DNA from 2 places in the Lysinibacillus sp. FSL M8-0337 genome. Region 1 is predicted to be linked to the other one. Evidence: riboswitches for the same ligand, from Rfam matches in the RefSeq annotation. Region 1 holds a riboswitch; the other holds the start of a gene.
The links. A riboswitch is a leader RNA that binds a small molecule or an ion and turns the genes downstream of it on or off. The one in region 1 is predicted to bind thiamine pyrophosphate.
Positions count from the first base shown of each region.

Region 1 (4,219 bases):
CAATTAAAGCAAACAATGGAAGATATAAAATCGCAAAAGAATGCATTACAAGCAGCATGGAATGCAAGTCAGCATAATCTACAAGCAACAAAAGAAGCGTCACATAAGGCAGCTATAGCAGAAGAACTGGCGAAAAAAGCATATGAGGAATTGCAAAACAAACTGAATGAAAAACGAGAACAATTTGTCACAAACATGAACAATGTTGGTTTTACAACATATGAAGCATATGCGGCGGCAAAGCGAAGTATTGTACAAATCGAGGAATTACGTAAAGCGTGCCGTGATTACGCTTTACAACAGCATTCTTTACAGCAACAAATCTTAGATGGAGCACAACATCTTGAAGGAAAAGAGAAGCAAAATTTAACGATATTAGAAGACAAGCTTGAGATGCTGCGAGCTACATCTGAAGAGGCATTTAAAATATTACAACAGACGAAAAATTATGCAACTGCATGTGCTGACTTTATTGTTAAAGTTGATGAAACAGCGAGGGAAATACGGATACTCGAAAAAGAAGCAGGTCGTGTAAAAGAACTTTACACCGTGTTGAATGGGCAAAATCCAAAAAAACTGTCATTTGAGCGTTACATTCAAATCAATTATTTAGATAAGATTACAGCAGCAGCCAATCTTCGTTTATTCCATTTATCAAATGGACAGTTTGAATTGCGGCGCTCTGATCGCTTGGAGAAGCATGCCAAGCAAAGTGGGTTAGGGTTAGATGTGTATGATGCTTATACGGACCAATTAAGAGATGTAAAAACATTATCTGGTGGGGAGAAGTTTAATGCGTCATTAAGTCTTGCATTAGGTATGGCAGATGTTATTCAAAGCTTCCAAGGGAATATTCAAATTGAAACGATGTTTATCGACGAGGGCTTTGGCTCTTTAGATGAGGAAGCGTTAAATAAAGCAATTGATACGTTAATTGATTTACAAGATTCAGGAAGAATGATTGGTGTTATTTCACATGTCGCCGAGTTAAAAGCCGCAATGCCAGCTGTTTTACATGTTGAAAAAACGTTAAGTGGGCATAGTACAACGCACTTTGAAGTAAAGTAGTGCCAGTCACCCAAACAATTCTAAATAAAAACCCACTTGCACTCTATGGTGTAAGTGGGTTTTGTGTGCCAGTCACTCAAACAATTAAAAGAAGTCATTGCGCTTATTTTCTACGTGTTGATACGTAGGGTGTTGTCCCTTTTTTTGCAGCAACTACTTTTTTGACAATAGGAATGACAATAGGTGCAAATTTTATAGCGGTTTTCACTACTTTGGATACTTTCATGAATATGACATCTCCTTCGTACTAAATTTTAACGTATAACTCGTACAGCTTGCACAATATTCCAAATAACAATACCTAATGATACGAGTAAATAAATTGCAAATGAAGCAAACCAAATGATAATAAATGTATTCCCATTTGAAGAAGGATCAAACGTGTTCAATGACATTGTAGAAAATATAAAGATAGAAAAGAAAATGATACCCAAGACTAACGGAATTAAGTGAGAAATAAGTGCCCGAATGGAATGTCTTTTGACTTCACTATCTTTTGAAACAAAGTAAACGATTAATGGAACGACAAATGGTGCAATAAAAATACTGAGATAACTAAACGCAGATAAAACTTTTTGATTCTCCATAATTGTTCCTCCCTTTTTAATATTTACGCATAGAAAGCGTAAAAGTTTCAAAAAAAATAATTGAGGAAAAGGTTGTAATCGCAAAGGTGGTTGCGTACAATGAGTGTGTTCAATAAAAATGAGATGTAACGACCACAAGGGGAGCTGATGATGTCAGCTGAGACTGGGCACGTAATGCCTTTACTCTTTGAACCTGTAAGTTAACACTTGCGTAGGGATGTGGATAGAAACCGACACTTTTACGATGTGAGGCTCTGTCCTGGCATCGTTTTTTTATGCCGGATTGAGATGCATATCCAAATAATTGTTTTCTATTCCTGCTCTTGTATCCTACATCGGAACAAAGGAGAGAATAATAGTATGGACAAAAAAAGATTACTCATGCTGGTGGAGATTGCAATTTTCGCAGCGGTAGGACTTGTGCTCGATCAAGTTTCCTTTAAAGTATGGGCACAAGGCGGCTCGGTAAGCTTAGTCATGATACCAATAATTTTAATGGCGTTTCGTTGGGGGTTCTTGTCAGGGCTTACAACAGGTCTATTGATTGGTGTGATGCAAACAATGTTTGGTGCTTATATTGTGCACTGGCTTCAAGGATTACTAGATTACGGGGTAGCCTTTACTGTAGTAGGTTTAGCGGCAATCGTTCGTGAACCTGTATTAAAAGCCGCAACAGCACTCAACAAAAAGAAAATGGCTCTGTACATAGTGATTGGTACGGTGCTAGCTGGTTTTTTACGCTATCTTGCACACACAATTGCAGGTGCAGTATTCTTTGCGGAGTATGCGGGCGATCAAAATGCATGGATTTATTCAATTATCTATAATGGAACATATATGTTACCAGCAACTATTTTAACCGCTATTGTCGGTGTTCTATTATTTACAGCGGCGCCACAATTAATGCAACGAAAATTATAAATGAATGGAAATGAGGCTTGGACATAACTAAAAAAATTTAAGAAACAGACGAAAGGTGTTCATAATTTTTTGCTATATGGAGAACTTAGCTATTCTTGCTTTTGCAATAAAAAAAATTAGAAGTGTTCACTAGTTGTTGGTAGCGAAGACGGTGACTCCTGCTCAGAACAGCACACAATGTAAGACACGGGCATTCCGCGCGTTAGCGAGGGTTGCGGCTTACGGTGTGCCCGCGGAAAGCAACGCCGTAGCGGACAACAACGGAATAGCAAAAAAGTGTTAGATTGATTGCAGTCAATCTAACACTTTTTCTCTTTTGTCTCAGCCACATTTTTTTATAATGAGAACTACCGTTTTAACTGTAGATAGCGCGTTAGAGAAAGGCGGTTTTAAGGTCTAAAGACTGTTAAAATCGTCTGTTTTTTCTATGAGGAGCACTATTGAAATCCTATTGGCATAGAATAATTAAAGCTTTTGGCGTTATGCACATAAAAAGTTATGTTATATTAAAGAGTAGATATTAGATGAAAGGGACGTTAAAAATGATTGTAAAAACCCAAGAAGAAATTGAAGCCTTTAAAAAAATTGGTCGCATTTGTGCGGAAATTCGTGAGGCGATGAAAGCAGCTACAAAACCTGGTGTGACAACACTTGAATTAGATGAAATTGCAGGACGCATGTTTGCTGAAGCAGGAGCTATTTCAGGTCCTAAGGGAGAGTATGATTTCCCAGGTTACACTTGTATTAGTGTCAATGAAGAAGTTGCCCATGGTATCCCAGGACAACGTATTATTAAAGAGGGGGATATTGTTAATATTGATGTATCCGGCTCTTTAAATGGTTACTTTGCAGATACAGGTATTTCTTTTGTAGTAGGGGAAGGTTATGAGGATAAAGAAAAACTTTGTCGCGTAGCAAAAAGCGCGTTTGATCGTGCAATGACAAAAGTAAAAGCTGGTTCGAAATTAAACCAAATTGGGAAAGCGGTAGAGCGTGAGGCTTATGCCAATGACTTAACAGTTATTATGAACTTAACGGGTCATGGATTAGGTCGTTCATTACATGATGAGCCAAACCACATTTTAAACTATTACGATGCGTGGGATTCAACAATTATGAAAGAGGGCATGGTGTTAGCTGTGGAGCCGTTTATTTCAGCAAAAGCAGAGCATATCGTTGAAGCTGGCGATGGCTGGACATTTATTACGCCTGACAAATCTTTAGTTGCCCAAATTGAGCATTCGATTATTGTAACAAAAGACAAACCAATCATTTTAACTTCATTAGATGAGCAATAAGACGAAATAAAAAACCTGCTTACCGATTTATTTTTGGTAAGCAGGTTTTTTTTTGACGAATAGAATACCAACAACAAGCACACCACATAAAAATAAGGCTGCGGTCGTCACAAGCAACTCGTCAAGATGATTATGAAATGCAATGCCAATGAATGCCCAGATAAAAACGCTAGGATAGACAATATCAAAATGATGATAACGTATATGTAAGGCGATTACGACACCAATTGTCAGTAAAATAACTGCCCAAAGTGGATTGCTAAGACCGAAGCCATTCCATTCATATGAAGTTAACGTAAAACTCGTATTTGTCATCAATAAAAATGTAGACCAAGCAAAGTAAAG
Region 1 covers NZ_CP151996.1:3,916,994-3,921,212, reverse strand. The annotation lists gene MKY08_RS19175 (SMC family ATPase) at 1-1,068, shown strand, start outside; gene MKY08_RS19170 (hypothetical protein) at 1,172-1,294, opposite strand; gene MKY08_RS19165 (DUF4870 domain-containing protein) at 1,323-1,655, opposite strand; TPP riboswitch at 1,783-1,890, shown strand; gene thiT (energy-coupled thiamine transporter ThiT) at 2,016-2,576, shown strand; gene map (type I methionyl aminopeptidase) at 3,119-3,874, shown strand; gene MKY08_RS19150 (hypothetical protein) at 3,902-4,219, opposite strand, start outside.

Region 2 (4,219 bases), 840 kb from region 1:
CAAAATATTAGAAACGTATAATAAAATCCTTGTTTTCACGATTGTATCAGCAATTATTATGGTAATTTTAATGGCCGCTGCTAGTGCAATGTTTATATATAAGCAGTTGAAGCCTTTAAAGGTTTTACGTACATCTATTGAAACAGCAGCAGAAGGCGATTTAACGAAAAAGATAGATGATAAATTTATAAAATCCGATGAAATTGGCGCTGTTGCATTAGCTTATAATAATATGCTGGATAAGACGAATGATGCCATACATACGGTATTAAATTCTTCAACATTGCTCAATCAATCATCGGACCATGTTCATGAAGCCTTTAATGAAATTGTAGCATCAAGTCAGGAAGTATCTGTCGCAATTAACGAAATAGCGCAAGGTGCATCAAAACAATCAGAGGATACAGAAGAAACGAATTATCGAATGATTGACTTATCTGACCAAATTGACGCCATTACAAGGCTGTCAAAGCAAATGGACGAGCTGTCAATCAAAACACAAACTTCTACAGAACAGGGCATGAAAGAAGTGGAAAGTTTACGTGACCGAAATGCGGAAACGAATGAAATGAATGGACGTATCCAACGTCAAATGGAATCTTTGTCTAGCAATATTAACAATATCAATCAAATTATTGCATCTATTCAAGGAATAACAGAGCAAACGAATCTATTAGCACTGAATGCAAGTATAGAAGCTGCTCGAGCGGGAGAACATGGGAAAGGCTTTGCAGTAGTAGCAGAGGAAGTGCGTAAACTGGCAGAGCAGTCTAAAAACGAAACAGAAGTCATTAAACAAACGGTCTCTAGCATCCTAGCAGATTCAAAGCAAACGGTATCCGTTATTGCTTCCAATGCAAGCTTAATGCAAGCGCAAAATGAATCGGTACAAAATACAGAGTTAGCTTTTAAAGATAATAACGAGCTATCTCAATCAATTGCAACAGCAATTAACGAACTACTGTCAGAGCTTTCACAAATGTTGGAGCAAAAAGACCAAGCCATTACGGCGATTCAAAGTATTTCCGCTGTTTCAGAGGAAACTGCTGCTTCAGCAGAACAGGTGAGTGCATCAGCCGCAGACCAACAAGCAGAAATGGAAAAAGTCGCAGAATCTATCAACAACATGAACCAAATTTCTAAAGAACTCCAAGAGGTCGTGAATCGATTTAAACTTGCTAAATAAAGCGAGATGGAGATACCCGCGAAGCAGGGAGATTTCCCCGCGAAGCAAGGAGGTTTCCCCGCGAAGCAGAGCAAAAACCTACAAACAAAAAAAAGAGCTGTCCTAGCAAGGGACAGTCCTTTTTTTATGTAAACTTATACTAGCGGCGGAGCATTGACCCATGTTGTGAACAGTTTTACTATAGAAAGAGATGAAAGGGGGTCACCTCCATGATGTATCTCGGTATGATTTTCTTTAAAATAGTTGCCCCTATTTTAGTGTTGCTTGTACTTGGTGCATTTTTACAAAAGAAATTTTCTTTTAATTTGAAAGCATTATCTCAGCTTATTACGTATTGTTTTATGCCAGCTGCTGTATTTGTGAATTTATATGAAACAAGTGTGGAGTTATCAGTGCTAGGGGAAGTGGCATTATTTATTGTGCTCTTTATCGGCAGTCAAATGGTGCTTAGTCATTTTTTAGCGAAGGGGCTTGGACTAGCGAAAACAGAGACGGCAGTTTTTAAAAATAGTGTTGTCCTTATTAACTCTGGCAACTATGGTATTCCAGTAGCACAAATGATTTTCGCAACGCAGCCAATTGGGGTTGCAATTCAAGTGATTCTCGTTATTTTTCAAAATATGACGACTTATACATATGGTTTATATAATTTAATCTCGTCGACTAAATCAGGGATGGCAATCATAAAGGACTTCCTGAAAATGCCCATTATTCATGCCCTTATAATAGGTGTGGCAATGAATTTCTTTAATATTGGCATTCCACAATTTATCCGTATTCCTATTGACCACGTAGCAGATGGCTTTATTGCCGTAGCTCTTATTACACTGGGTGCTCAACTATCACAGCTTGAAATCAAATCCATGTTTAATAAAACGGTGTTTGTTAGCTGCATTACACGTCTAGTAGTAGGTCCAGCCGTTGCATTGCTTATTATTTTTGTCCTCGGTTTAGATGGTGTTGTCGCCCAGTCACTTTTCATTGCAAGTGCTTTTCCGACCTCACGTAATAGCTCAAGCTTGGCATTAGAATATGATGTTGAGTCGGCAACTGCTGCGCAAACGGTCCTTTTTTCAACAATTGTTAGCTGTCTTACAGTAACAATTGTCATTTATCTAGCAGAACTGCTATTTACGTAATTACTCGAGGATAATAGCAAGATAAATCTAATTATAACTTCCATCTATTAGAAAAATCTGTTACACTATCATCAAACTTAATAGCTATAACTAGGGGAGTCCGATGAGTCGGGCTGAGAGGGAAACGCATAGAGGTTTCTTGACCCTTTGGACCTGATCTGGCTCATACCAGCGTGGGAAAGTTAATGAATATCGCACTCCTTGAATTTTTTGCGATAAATAAACCTTACATGTACAGCCGGATCCAATTTTTTTGGATTCGGCTTTTTATTTGTAATGCTACCTATTGGCGTGAGCTAGATTCGGTCCTTTTTAAACATTTATGGAAAAGGGAGCGGAATACTATATGACAACAGTTAGCGAAAAGAACATTATCATTATGACAAGTTTTGACGGAAGTAAAAAAGTATATGTAGAAGGAACACGCCCAGATATTTTAGTACCGATGCGTGAAATTCAGCTAAGCCCAACAACGGGTAGTTTTGGAGAAGAGGATAATGCACCAGTGCGTGTTTATGATACGAGCGGTCCTTATACGGACCCAACTTACAAAGTGGATATTACAAAAGGTTTACCTGCATTGCGTAGTGCGTGGATAAAAGAACGTGGAGATGTAGAGGAGTACGAAGGGCGGACGATTAAACCAGAGGATAATGGCTTCCGCAAAGCAGACGACCCTCGTATGAAGGAAAACGTTTTTCCGGAGCTTTCCCGAAAACCATTACGTGCAAAAAAAGGTCGCAACGTGACACAACTGCATTATGCAAGACAAGGGATTATTACCCCGGAAATGGAATTTGTAGCGATTCGTGAACATGTTGAACCAGAATTTGTACGTGCAGAAATTGCTGCAGGACGTGCCATTATGCCATCCAATATTAATCATCCAGAAGCAGAGCCGATGATTATTGGCCGAAACTTTCATGTCAAAATTAATGCCAATATTGGTAATTCGGCTGTTTCTTCCTCTATAGCAGAGGAAGTTGAAAAAATGACATGGGCTACACGATGGGGCGCAGATAATATAATGGATCTATCTACTGGCAAGCATATTCATACAACCCGCGAATGGATTATTCGTAATGCGGCTGTACCTGTAGGAACTGTGCCGATTTATCAGGCACTTGAAAAGGTCAATGGTGTAGCGGAGGATTTAACATGGGAAGTGTATCGTGATACGTTGATCGAGCAAGCGGAACAAGGGGTGGATTACTTTACGATTCATGCAGGCGTGTTGCTTCGTTATGTACCACTCACAGCTAATCGCGTAACGGGCATTGTGTCGCGTGGTGGTTCGATTATGGCGCAATGGTGTCTGTTCCATCACCAAGAAAACTTCTTATATACCCATTTTGAAGAAATTTGTGAAATTATGAAAATGTATGATGTTGCTTTTTCATTAGGGGATGGTTTACGCCCAGGCTCAATTGCAGATGCCAATGATGAAGCACAGTTTGCGGAGCTTGATACGTTAGGAGAGCTAACACAAATTGCATGGAAGCACGATGTACAAGTAATGGTAGAGGGACCTGGGCATGTACCGATGCATCTCATTAAGGAAAATATGGACAAACAATTGGAAGTTTGCAAAGAAGCACCTTTTTACACATTGGGGCCTCTTACAACAGATATCGCGCCAGGCTATGACCATATTACATCTGCCATTGGCGCAGCAATGATTGGCTGGTTTGGCACAGCGATGCTATGCTATGTGACACCGAAAGAACACCTAGGTTTACCGAATCGAGAAGATGTTCGTGTAGGGGTCATTACCTATAAAATTGCGGCACATGCTGCTGATTTGGCGAAAGGGCACCCTGGAGCACAACAAAGAGATGATGCGCTATCCAAAGCGCGATTTGAGTTCCGCTGGCGCGATCAGTTTAACTTATCA
Region 2 covers NZ_CP151996.1:201,940-206,158, forward strand. The annotation lists gene MKY08_RS00935 (methyl-accepting chemotaxis protein) at 1-1,186, shown strand, start outside; gene MKY08_RS00940 (AEC family transporter) at 1,396-2,325, shown strand; TPP riboswitch at 2,408-2,522, shown strand; gene thiC (phosphomethylpyrimidine synthase ThiC) at 2,672-4,219, shown strand, end outside.
Region 2: linked by a shared signal. The riboswitch ahead of thiC (phosphomethylpyrimidine synthase ThiC) and the one ahead of thiT (energy-coupled thiamine transporter ThiT) in region 1 are both predicted to bind thiamine pyrophosphate.